Regions from separate parts of the Solibacillus sp. FSL W8-0372 genome, predicted to be linked through region 1. Evidence: riboswitches for the same ligand, from Rfam matches in the RefSeq annotation. Region 1 holds a riboswitch; each other region holds the start of a gene.
The links. Region 1 has a riboswitch for S-adenosylmethionine ahead of MKY13_RS18305 (bifunctional homocysteine S-methyltransferase/methylenetetrahydrofolate reductase). Riboswitches for the same ligand answer to the same signal wherever they lie in the genome.
Positions count from the first base shown of each region.

Region 2: linked by a shared signal. The riboswitch ahead of metA (homoserine O-succinyltransferase) and the one ahead of MKY13_RS18305 (bifunctional homocysteine S-methyltransferase/methylenetetrahydrofolate reductase) in region 1 are both predicted to bind S-adenosylmethionine.
Region 3: linked by a shared signal. The riboswitch ahead of metK (methionine adenosyltransferase) and the one ahead of MKY13_RS18305 (bifunctional homocysteine S-methyltransferase/methylenetetrahydrofolate reductase) in region 1 are both predicted to bind S-adenosylmethionine.
Region 4: linked by a shared signal. The riboswitch ahead of MKY13_RS15220 (methionine ABC transporter ATP-binding protein) and the one ahead of MKY13_RS18305 (bifunctional homocysteine S-methyltransferase/methylenetetrahydrofolate reductase) in region 1 are both predicted to bind S-adenosylmethionine.

Region 1 is NZ_CP150204.1:3,587,190-3,590,357, forward strand. It holds gene MKY13_RS18305 (bifunctional homocysteine S-methyltransferase/methylenetetrahydrofolate reductase) at 1-1,498, opposite strand, end outside; SAM riboswitch class I at 1,608-1,705, opposite strand; gene hemG (protoporphyrinogen oxidase) at 1,802-3,168, opposite strand, start outside.
Region 2 is NZ_CP150204.1:1,762,268-1,765,435, reverse strand. It holds gene MKY13_RS08675 (ABC transporter ATP-binding protein) at 1-757, shown strand, start outside; gene metA (homoserine O-succinyltransferase) at 944-1,885, opposite strand; SAM riboswitch class I at 2,076-2,184, opposite strand; gene MKY13_RS08665 (hypothetical protein) at 2,433-2,735, opposite strand; gene MKY13_RS08660 (hypothetical protein) at 2,837-3,168, opposite strand, start outside.
Region 3 is NZ_CP150204.1:2,875,491-2,878,658, forward strand. It holds gene MKY13_RS14600 (gamma carbonic anhydrase family protein) at 9-521, shown strand; gene metK (methionine adenosyltransferase) at 628-1,824, opposite strand; SAM riboswitch class I at 2,086-2,201, opposite strand; gene pckA (phosphoenolpyruvate carboxykinase (ATP)) at 2,402-3,168, shown strand, end outside.
Region 4 is NZ_CP150204.1:2,959,913-2,963,080, reverse strand. It holds gene MKY13_RS15240 (arsenate reductase family protein) at 11-367, shown strand; gene gcvH (glycine cleavage system protein GcvH) at 448-828, shown strand; gene MKY13_RS15230 (toprim domain-containing protein) at 921-1,247, shown strand; gene MKY13_RS15225 (thioredoxin family protein) at 1,255-1,557, shown strand; SAM riboswitch class I at 1,619-1,722, shown strand; gene MKY13_RS15220 (methionine ABC transporter ATP-binding protein) at 1,880-2,908, shown strand; gene MKY13_RS15215 (methionine ABC transporter permease) at 2,901-3,168, shown strand, end outside.

The DNA.
Region 1 (3,168 bases):
CTTTCGTATAAACCGGCTGTGAAATAAAGTAATCTGCACCATGCTCGATTTTCTTCTCTAAACGAGCTACAGCACGGTCCAATACACGGACATTCGGATTAAAGGCAGCAGCCACAGAAAAATCCGCCTGTTTTCGCAGCGATTTCCCAGTAAAAGAGCTGCCTTTATTTAGCTGCTTAATAAGTGAAATAAGCTCCATTGACGAAACATCATAAACGCTCGTCGCCCCCGGGAAATCCCCCACTTTTGTCGGGTCCCCAGTGATGACTAAAATATCGTGAAGTTCCAGCGCATCAAGTCCCATTAAATGTGACTGGAGCCCAATTAAATTGCGGTCACGGCACGTTAAATGCGGCAATGAACGAATTCCATGCTCTTTTAAAATCGCAGCCATTGCGATATTACTGATGCGCGGGGATGCAAGTGAGTTATCCGCCATCATAATGACATCGGCTCCCGCTTTTGCCAGTTGTTTTGCTCCTTCGACAAACCCGTCAATTTCCAGATGACGCGGTGTATCAAGTTCCACAATAACAGAACGTTCACGTTTTGCTTTTTCATGGAGCGGCTCTTGCTTACGTGGCTCCGGAATACGGACAAATTGTGTATGCCCTGGTTTTTCTTCTTTCGTTTCAATTGGTTGCATATTCGCCAGACGTTGTTTTACCGCCGCAATATGCTTCGGTGTCGTCCCACAACAACCGCCAATTAAACGGACACCTTGATTTACGAGTTCAACGGCCGCACGTGCGAAATAATCCGTTTCTGATTCATAGACAACACGACCATCTTCAATATCTAATAACGAAGCATTCGGGTAAGCTGATAAAAAAGCCTTGTTCGGTAAGTTGACTCCTTCAAACGCTTGAATTGTATGGAAAGGACCTAACCGGCAGTTACTCCCAACAATATCTGCACCTAACCTTTCCAAATCATGAAATGCTTCATTTAAAGACATTAAATTTTGAAGAACACCTGGTTCCTGCATTGTCACTTGAGCAATGATCGGTAAATCGGTCATTGAACGTAATAGGTGGACACAATGCGATAATTCTTCAAAATCGTAATACGTTTCCAATAAGAATCCATCCGGTTCGCCAGCTAGTAATACTTCCACTTGCTCTTGAAAGGCAGTTAAGATTTCATCTAATGTTGCATCACTTTTTCGAATCCCTCGAATACCTCCGATTGTTGCCAGAACATACTGCCCTCCCGGAGCAGCTGCACGCTTCGCAATCTTCAGCGCAGCTTCGTTAAATTCTTTTACTCGATTTTCAAAACCATATCGAGCTAACTTAATCGCATTCGCTCCATATGTATTTGTTTGAATAATATCTGCACCTACAGCAATATATTCACTATGAATTTTCTCGATAATTTCAGGTCGTGCAATATTCATTTCCTCATGGCAGTAATCCAACCCATAAGAATAAAGTAAAGTTCCAATTGCTCCGTCCGCCGTTAAAACGCGTGTTTTTAAATCTTGTAATAAACCCAATTATTTCACTCCATTATTCACAGTATTTTCAGTATATTTTTAATACAAAAAAGCCTTCTTTCACTAAGCAAAAGAAGGCTTGATAGTTGTCAGTCGTCAACTTAATCCCTTCTCATCTTCTGGCTATCGCCACTGGATTTAGCACCTGACATAATGTTGGTTGCTGAAGTTTCAACGGGCCAGTCCCTCAACTTCTCTCGATAAGAAATTTTATGAATTTTTCAAAAAATTTAAAATTATTTAAGCTATCATATCGTTATCTAAATAAGACGTCAATACCCTTTAGCCTAATAAAGTATTTCTTTACATAATTCGTGCAATAATTTGTTCCGCCGTTTTTTTACCGTTTTGAATACAAGCGCCGATCCCTACCCCAAAGTACGAACATCCAGCTAAAAGCAGGTTCGGATAGTGCACTTCTAAATAGTCCACAACTTTAGATAACGCTTCATTATGCGCTAAATCATAGCGGGGCATCTGATTAATCCATTTCGTTACATTTACGACGGTTGGTTTCGCTTCAATACCCAAACTTAAACGAATATCCTCCATTGCGACTTTCTCCAACTCTTCATCTGACATGGCTGCCAGTTCTTCATAACGCGGATTAATATTTTTATAAAATAAACGAACGAGCAGATTCCCTTCTGCTGAAGTATGCTTCCATTTACGACTTGTCCAAGTAGATGCATTACACACTAAATCACTATTATGGGAAACGATGAAACCTGTACCATCTGCCGGTAAAACACTATCCGGTACATCAAAGCCAACATACATCGTTAATGCAGATGCTGTTGTAAACTTTTCTAACTGTCTATCCAATTTGTCATCTTGCAATAAAGTACGTACTGTATTATTCGGTACAGCAAGGACCACAATATCCGCTATAATCGTTTCGTCTTCTAATACAACTTTATACTGTTCCCCTACTTTTTGTATTTGCTCAGTTGCAGCTTTTTTTATGAATTCCACTTCCGGCAATTGCTCTTCAAGGTGGTCAATTAATGAAGATAAACCTTTTTCGAAAGATATAAATTTCTTATCCGCTGCTTTTTCAAACTGCTCGCGATTAGCTTCAAAGCCTTTCATAATCGATCCATAATTATTTTTATAATCAACTAAATACGGTAGCGTTGACGCTAAGCTCAGCTGGTATAAATCTCCCGAATATACCCCTGCCAATACAGGAGCAATTTGTTTTCGCACAATTTCTTCACCTAAAAAATATTCCAAAAATGCACCAATGGAACTTTCCTTCGTAAAATCTGTATTTGGAATGTCTATATCCTGTAATGCTCTTTTCTTTCCTTCTTCTGAAATTAACGTGCTCGACATAAGTGATTCCACGCTCATCGGAATCCCGAATGTAGACCCCGCGGGAATAGCATGTAGCTCATTATTAGTATGAATGTAGGAAATGCCTGTTTCGTTATAAACAAGCTTCGATTCAAAGTTAAGTTCCTTCACAAGCTCTAACACATTCGGATGGCGGGCAACAATGGAATCCGCGCCGGTTTCCATAATAAACCCTCCTTCATGTACGGAATGTATTTTTCCACCTAAATAAGGATTTTTTTCGATTAATACTAATCGTGCTTCGATATTCTTTTCGTGCATTTGATTTTTCAAATAATGCATTGTACATAATCCAGTAATTCCGCCACCTA
Region 2 (3,168 bases), 1.8 Mb from region 1:
AAATGTCCATCTTTACCGCAATGAAAAAGTAATTTTGAATAATTTAGACTGGCATGTACAAAAAGGACAGCATTGGGCCATTTTAGGCTTGAACGGTTCAGGAAAAACAACCTTGTTAAAAGTAATCAACGGCTATATTTGGCCGAACAATGGTAAAGTGCAAGTACTAGGTGAAACTTTCGGCAATACATATATCCCTACTCTCCGAACACGCATCGGCTGGGTAAGCAATGCAATGATTGACAGCTTCAACTGGCAGGATAATGCCATTGAAATTGTGCTTAGCGGAAAATTCGGTGCGCTCCGTCTATTTAATGACGTGTCCGATACAGAAATTGAGCAGGCACTATCCTTTATGAGACAGTTTCACTGCGATCATTTGGCGAATAAATCTTTTGAGCATTTATCGCAAGGTGAACGACAACGTGTACAAATTGCACGTGCTTTAATGGCAGAACCAGAAATATTAATATTGGATGAACCATGCGGCGGACTCGATCTTATAGAGCGGGAAAACTTACTGCAAAAGATTGAGCAAATAGCACAAGGCAATCACTGCCCTACACTTATTTATGTAACGCACCATGTAGAAGAAATTTTGCCTTGTTTCAGCCATGTACTGTTAATGAAAGATGGTGAAAGCGTAGCTGCAGATACTCGCGAAGTTATATTGAATGAACAATTGCTAAGTGATTTTTTTGGCCGTGAAGTAAGTTTGCAAATACAACAAGAACGTGCATGGATTGCAGTGAAATAGAAGTGAGCGGCTGAGCTATAACCCAAAAATTGATTTCCATTCCGGGACGCTTTCCGCGGGCACGGCCTGAGCCTGTAGTCTCAGGCGTCCGTGCTCCTGCGGTTACTCGTCGCAAAAAATTTTGCTTTTCCCGCTGGAGTCTCCCTCCATTCCAATCAATTTTTTATTTCTTTCCTAGCCATTTTTTTAAATATGATATTCGATATTTTCCTCAACAAAGTGCCATTCATAAGGTGTTTCTTGGTATACGTAATAGTTTAACCAGTTGTAGAACAATAGATGTGAATGGGCACGCCATACATTTTTTGGAGCATTTTGCGGGTCATTATTTGGGAAGTAATTAATTGGAACTTCCGTATTTTCTGGATCCTTTTCAACATCTCGGAAATATTCGTCCGATAGAGTCGTCGCATCATACTCTAAATGGCCTGTAATCATGATGTGCTTATTGTTTTTTGATTGAACGATAAATACCCCCGCATCGTCCGAATAGCTGAGCAGACGCAAATCTGGGTGCGCACGGACTTCGTCAATCGAGACAGATGTATGACGTGAATGAGGCGCAACATATTCATCACTGAAGCCTCGTACTAAATCGACCGTTAAATCGGTAATCACATGTGAATAGACGCCGGAGCATTTTTTAGGCAGCTCAAATTTCCCGATACCGAAATGATGATACAGTGCAGCTTGTGCTCCCCAACATATATACATAATTGATGTAACATTTTGATCGGCCCAATCCATTACATCGGTAATTTCCTTCCAGTATCCAACATCTTCAAATTGCATTTTCTCTACCGGTGCACCTGTGATAATCAAACCATCATATCGGCGGTGTTTAATTTCATCGAATGTTTGATAGAACGTATCTAAATGTGATTTGGAAACATTTTTTGATTCATATGTAGCGGTATTTAAAAATGTCACATCTACCTGTAGTGGTGTATTTCCGAGTAAACGCAATAATTGGAGCTCGGTTTTTTCTTTTTCCGGCATTAAATTGAACACTAAAATATTCAAAGGTCGAATTTGCTGAGTTTTCGCCCGGTCTTCCTCCATAACGAAAATTTTCTCTTTTCTCAGTAGCTCACCGGCCGGTAAATGTTTCGGAATATTAATCGGCATTACACTGTCCCCCTCTAATCTTTCTAAATAATCTTAGTTTCATAACGAAAGCTATTTCAAGCTTCTTTCCTTTCAAGTAAATCATAATAGCCGCAGGGGTTTGATTATTGGAGCAAGTACCTTCATACTTGCTGAAAAAACAAAAAACCCCTCATTCCAGCACAACAGAAATGAGAGGTTAATATACCCGTTCTTATCTGCCAAGGACTTTGCCTTGCTGGAAGTAGCACCTTTCTAGTTATACTAGAGGTTGCTGAAGCATCTACGGGCCAAGTTCCCTCCGCTTCTCTTGATAAGACTATTAAATTGACACTAGTGTAACACGGTAGCGTAAGTTTTGCAATAATTCAAAAAAATATATAAAACAAATACTGTCATGACCACACTTATACCTCAATAATTTAATTATATTTAATTAGGAGTACTTTTATATAAATTATTTAACTTCTTATTAAATCTAAATAATTTCCATAATAAATCATACTTCTGGAAAAAAGAAACGTATTGTATTTTAACGATAAAAAAACAACCCTCTTTTGAAGGTTGCTCAACTTCCGATATTGTAGTTGATCATCATTTCTTTTAATATATAAAACACTTTTACTAGCTCTCTAATTGCAGCATTTGCATTATTTCTATCTCTTATATTCCCACCACTATAATAATCTAACATATAATCCGCAACTAATTGACTTTGTATTATAAAGTCGAAAGCCATGCTAGTAAATATCATAAATAAAACTGCAAATACAAAATATGCAGTTGTGTGGGTTCCATTAATAATATAGTTATAAGCATCTCTATCAACAAAAGTGGGCTTATCTTCTAGGGGATAAGGAACAGGGAACAAGCACAACACACTTTACTCTTAATAGCTATATGGGCAGGTCTCCTGACATTGCTTCATCCTACTCGTTCTATCTGTTTTAAATAGTTAGTAATAAACTTTCTTCAGCATTCTTTCTGTCCGTTTCCCTCATATATGAAATAAGGTGAATCAACCTTTAATTGTTTACTGATAAATCTCTTATAGTTCTCTTCAAGAACTTTTTCAAAACTGTTCACTATGCGACTAATATCTTCAAGTTTGCCTGTTTCTTCAAATATCTTTTTCACTTTATAATCCAATCTTCTTGAATAGTTGGTTAGATACTCTCTGGCTACAGCCATCAACTGTTCTTCTAAATCCCAGCCTTCGTTAAAGTCATTTATAAGTCCTTCACGAAGGACTCTTTCAAGTCCTTCAATAAATTCTTTATAACTACCAACCTTACCTATGCTTT
Region 3 (3,168 bases), 710 kb from region 1:
AATTGAACATGATATACCCTTATAAAGATAAATCACCAACTATTCACCCAACTGCCTACATTGCTGATTATGCAACAATTACAGGCGATGTGACAATAGGGGAAAATACTTCCATTTGGTTTAATACAGTCATACGCGGCGATGTGAATAAAACAATCATTGGAGATCGTGTTAGTATTCAGGATTTAAGTTGTCTTCACCAAAGCCCTGCAGCTCCACTCATTATTGAAGATGAAGTTACAGTAGGTCATCAAGTAACATTACATAGCTGTACAATAAGAAAACGTGCTTTAATCGGCATGGGTTCCATCATTTTGGATGGTGCAGAAATAGGCGAAGGAGCATTTATTGGTGCAGGTAGTCTCGTACCACCTGGAAAAGTAATTCCTCCCAATTCACTTGCTATGGGGCGCCCAGCAAAAGTTGTACGTGAAGTAAATGCAGAGGACCGGGCAGATATGGATCGCATAATTAATGAATACGTAGCGAAGGGACAATACTACAAATCATTACAGAAATAACATTTCGCTATCAATCCAATTATTTACAATATAAAGGAAGGAAGTATATTATTCTCCATAATAACAGAAAAGGAGCCGTCCATTTGACTGAACGCTCCTTCCTTCTTTAAATTCCGGCTTTTTCTTTAAGTTCTGCCGCTTTATCTGTATTTTCCCATGGTACATTGATGTCAGTACGACCGAAGTGTCCATATGCTGCTGTTTGTTTATAGATTGGACGGCGTAAATCCAACATTTTAATAATTCCTGCTGGGCGTAAATCAAATAGCTCTCGAACCCATTCTACGATTTTGGAAGATTCTACTTTACCAGTTCCGAATGTATCTACCGCAATTGATACTGGTTGTGCAACACCGATTGCATAAGCCAATTGAACTTCAGCACGATCCGCTAAGCCTGCAGCAACGATGTTTTTTGCAACATAACGAGCTGCATATGCTGCTGAACGGTCCACTTTCGTTGCATCCTTACCAGAGAATGCACCACCACCGTGACGTGCGTAACCACCGTACGTATCTACGATAATTTTACGACCTGTTAGACCAGCATCTCCTTTTGGACCACCAATTACAAAACGACCTGTTGGATTAATAAAATATTTAGTTGCTTCATCTAATAACTCAGAAGGAACTACTGGTTTAATAACATGTTCTTTAATATCCGTTTGAATTTGCTCCAATGTCGCTTCTTCATCATGCTGTGTTGAAATAACGATTGTATCCACACGAACAGGCTCATTGTTTTCATCATATTCGATTGTTACTTGTGTTTTACCATCCGGACGTAAATATTCCAATTCTCCTGATTTACGTACTTCTGTTAAACGACGAGCTAATTTGTGAGCTAAAGAAATAGGCATCGGCATAAGTTCCGGTGTTTCGTTACATGCGTAGCCGAACATTAAACCTTGGTCTCCAGCACCGATTGATTCTAATTGATCTTCTGTCATTGAACCTTCGCGCGCTTCTAACGCCTGATCTACACCTTGTGCAATATCCGGTGATTGTTCACCAACTGCAACAAGTACAGCTAAGTTTTCTGCGTCAAAACCATATTTTCCGCGCGTATAGCCAATCTCTGCTACCGTATCACGGATAATACCTTTCATATCTACATAAGTAGAAGTTGTAATTTCACCAGATACTAATACTAAGCCTGTTGTTACCGTAGTTTCACAAGCTACACGTGCATTTGGATCTGCTGCTAAAATTGCGTCTAAAATGGCATCCGAAATTTGATCGCAAATTTTATCTGGATGTCCTTCCGTTACACTTTCTGATGTAAACAGTCGACGATTTTTCATGTCATTTCCTCCTAATTCACTTTGGCAATTGTTTTTATTGATACGGTACTCATTACCCATGTCCGTTATATTGCGTCTTACACCGTGGCATAATAGCATTATTAACGTCAAGCTTTATTTGCTTTAACACGAGGGTCTGAAAGGCTGTAACTATATAATTTTCGCTCAATACGAAATTGTAAATTCAAATAAAAAAATCCTTTCACTCATAACCGTGTTCATCACACGTGAGGAAAGGATATTACGTTTCGTTACCTTTCACTCTTATCGTTCAAGGGAAATTTTGCCCTTGCATCAGGTTGGCACCAACACGTATAAAATATACGCAGGTTGCCGGGTTTCATAGGGCCTGCCCCTCCACCAGCTCGGGATAAGAGTATCCGTTCAATTACACATCCTACATAAAAAAATTAGTGCTGTCAATAAATTTTGTCTGATTTTAAACAGTTAAAAATTCCACAAAAAAATAATTCATAATTAGTATAGATTATATCCTTCAATGTGTTATACTATTTTTGAATTAATAACAACTCCCCTACTATAAGGGAATACTATAAAAAAGGATGGTATTTAATAGATGAATTCGGTAGAAATTGCTAACGAGCTGAAAGAACTTTTAAACGGGGAAAACATCAAAACTCAATTATCTGTTCCACAATTAGTTGAAAAAGCTACATCACGTGGAGAAGCAATGTTAACTGTTGATGGCGCATTACGTGCTGAAACAGGTAAATATACTGGTCGATCACCTAAAGATAAATATATCGTTGAAGAGGAAAACTCTAAAGATAAAATTGATTGGGGTAAAGTTAACCGTCCTATCTCTTCAGAAGTATTTGATAAGCTTTATGTCAAAGTTGTAAACTACCTAAAAGAACGCGATGAATTATTTGTATTCAACGGTTTTGCGGGTGCTGACAAAGACTCTCAATTATCGATTAAAGTAATTAACGAATATGCTTGGCATAACCTATTCTGTCATCAATTATTCATCCGTCCTACAGCAGAAGAATTAGCTGCACATGTTGCTGACTTTACAATTGTTTCTGCTCCAAACTTTAAAGCAGATCCTGAAGTAGATGGAACTGGTTCGGAAACATTTATTATAACATCAATTGAAAAGAAAATCATCTTAATCGGTGGTACTGAATATGCTGGCGAAATGAAAAAATCAATTTTCGGGATTATGAACTATTTGTTGCCTGAACAAGGTATTTTCCCAATGCACTGCTCAGCTAACGTTGGCGAAAAAGGCGACGTTGCCCTGTTCTTCGGTTTATCAGGAACTGGTAAAACAACTTTATCAGCGGATTGCGACCGCAAATTAATCGGGGATGATGAACA
Region 4 (3,168 bases), 630 kb from region 1:
GAGTTCTTTTATGACAGTGAAATTTATCCAATACCCAAAATGTACTACATGCAAAAAAGCACAGAAATGGCTAGATGAAAATGGTATTCAATATGAAAATATTAACATCGTTGAAGAAACGCCTTCTAAAGAGCAACTTAAAGCGTATTATGAAGCTAGTGGGTTGCCTTTAAAGAAATTCTTTAATACTTCAGGTATGAAATATCGTGAGCTGGAACTAAAAGACAAATTGCCTTCGATGTCTGATGATGAGCAATTAGAGCTATTAGCTTCAGATGGTATGTTAATCAAGCGTCCAATAGTGACAGATGGCAAAAAATTAACATTAGGTTTTAAGGAGTCTGACTTCTCAGAATCGTGGAAATAAACCGGTATTCACGTTGTATTTCCGAACGAAATATGGCAAAATGAAGTTGAATGTACTACATAATAACTGGAGGTTTTTTAATGAGCACACCTAAAGAGTTACTTTATTCAAAAGAGCATGAGTGGGTTAAAGTTGAAGACGGCAAAGCAACAATCGGAATTACAGATTTTGCACAAGCTGAATTAGGGGACATCGTGTTTGTGGAGTTACCGGAAGTAGGCGATGAAGTTTCAAAGGATCAGCCATTCGGTAGTGTAGAATCTGTTAAAACTGTTTCGGAACTTTATGCTCCAATCTCAGGTAAAGTTGTTGCGATTAACGAAGAACTTTTAGACAACCCAGAATACGTAAATGAATCTCCTTACGGTACAGCTTGGATGATTACGGTTGAAGTAACGAACGACGAAGAAGTTAAAGAATTAATGGATGCAGATGCTTATACTGCATTAATTGAACAATAAATGTTTCAACACCAAAGCCTATTAGTTAAAGGTTTTGGTGTTTTTTTGCTATTGTATAGATAGCCGTAATTGATGAAAGGAAGCGTATCTCTATGGGAAAATGCATTGTAGTTGAAGGACGGGCCGATAAAATGAGGTTAATTCCTTTATTGGCTGAAGAAGTCACGATAATTTGTACTAATGGAACAATAAGTGAAGTCAATTTAATCGAATTACTAGAAGACTATGAGCATTATGAAATTGTGACAATGTTTGATGCAGACAAAAATGGTGAAAAGTTAAGAAAACTAATGAACCGGGCATTTCCTGAAGTAACTCAGCTAATTATACCTCGAGAATATGTAGAGGTAGAAAAGACTCCCAAACTAATTTTACGGAACTTATTAATACAAGCAAAATTTTTAATAAAAGAAGGATGACTTAAATATGGAACAATGGTCAAGAGAGCAGTGGGAACAAAATATACAACAATATGATCAAACCGCATTTTTCCTATACACCCCAATGTGCGGTACTTGTGAACTTTCGGAAAGAATGCTGAAAGTAGTTGAGAAATTACTACCAGATTTACCACTAGGTATGGCAAATATCAATTATATTGAGGGGTTGGCCAACGATTTGAAAATCGAAAGCGTACCTTGTTTAATTGTTTCTGACAATGGAAAAGTGTCAAAAAAGTTATATGCATTTAAATCCGTACCATTTTTGTATGAAATATTAAAAAAGTAATTGACGTCTTCTCTTTAGCATGATAAAGTAACAGACATAATAATAAAACTTAATAACGTTGCTCTTATAAAGAGAGGTGGAGGGAAGTGCCCTATGAAGCCCGGCAACCAGCATTTTATGCAAAGGTGCCAATTCACACAAAGTTTAAACTTTGAAAGATGAGAGAACGGTTTACCGTATAAATTTTTATGTGAAACCTTTCTACTTGTCGTGAGTAGGAAGGTTTTTTTGGTGTAATTTTATTTTCGAAGATGCGAAAAAAACACTAAAAACATTATATTGAAATTACAGGTAGGTTATTTCAAGAGAAGGGGTACGACGCATGATTGATATACAAAATATCACGAAAGTATATAACACAAAAAACGGTGAGCTTACAGCGGTAGACAATGTTAGCTTATCGATTGAAAAAGGAGAAATATACGGTATTATCGGCTACAGTGGTGCTGGTAAAAGTACAATGATCCGCCTATTAAATGGTCTGGAAAAACCTTCAACAGGTTCAGTTATTGTAGGTGGACAGGATATTTCTAAAGCATCAGGGGCAAAGTTAAGAGAAGCACGCCAAAAAATTAGTATGATATTTCAGCACTTTAATTTACTTTGGTCGCGCACAGTCGAAGAAAATATTGCATTTCCTCTTGAAATCGCTGGTGTTTCCAAATCTCAGCGTGCCAAACGAGTGGAAGAGCTGATTGAACTAGTAGGTCTAAAAGGAAGAGGAAAAGCCTATCCATCACAACTTTCAGGTGGTCAAAAACAACGTGTCGGCATAGCCCGCGCATTAGCGAACAACCCGGAAGTTCTTCTATGTGATGAAGCCACTTCAGCACTTGATCCAGAGACGACGGATTCTATTTTAGAGCTATTACTGGATATTAATAAAAAGATCGGCTTAACAATTGTACTGATTACACATGAAATGCATGTTATTCGCAAAATCTGTAACCGTGTGGCTGTTATGGAAGCAGGAAAAGTAGTGGAACAGGGAGATGTTCTGCAGGTCTTCCAACACCCACAAGCGCCGATTACCAAAAATTTCGTTTCGCAAGCTTCTGGAGAAACGCAGGAAATGCAGGCGTCACTAGAGCAAATTTTAGCCAATTACCCAGCAGGAAAAATTGCCAAATTAACATTTGCGGAGGCAACGACAGAACAGCCGGTAATATCTCAGATGATTAAGCAATTTGACATAGTCGTTAATATCGTTCACGGGAAAATATCCAATACAACAGCCGGTTCATTCGGTACGCTATTTATTCATATCGATGGTGAGCAACACGAAGTAGAGAAGGCATTAAACTTCTTAACAATGCAGGAAATTCAAACGGAGGTGATTGAGCATGCTTAATCAATTATTTCCGAACGTTGACTGGGGTAAAATGCTCGACGCAACATATGAAACTGTTTATATGACAGCTGTAGCGACGGTCATTACATTCATCCTCGGAATTCTAATAGGAATTGTATTGTTTTTAACAAGTGACAACCAGTTATGGGCAAATAAAGTCGTTCACTTTTTGACTGGGTCGCTCGTAAATATTTTCCGTTCGATTCCATTTATCGTATTAATTATTTTATTAATACCGTTTACAAAGTTTTTACTTGGAA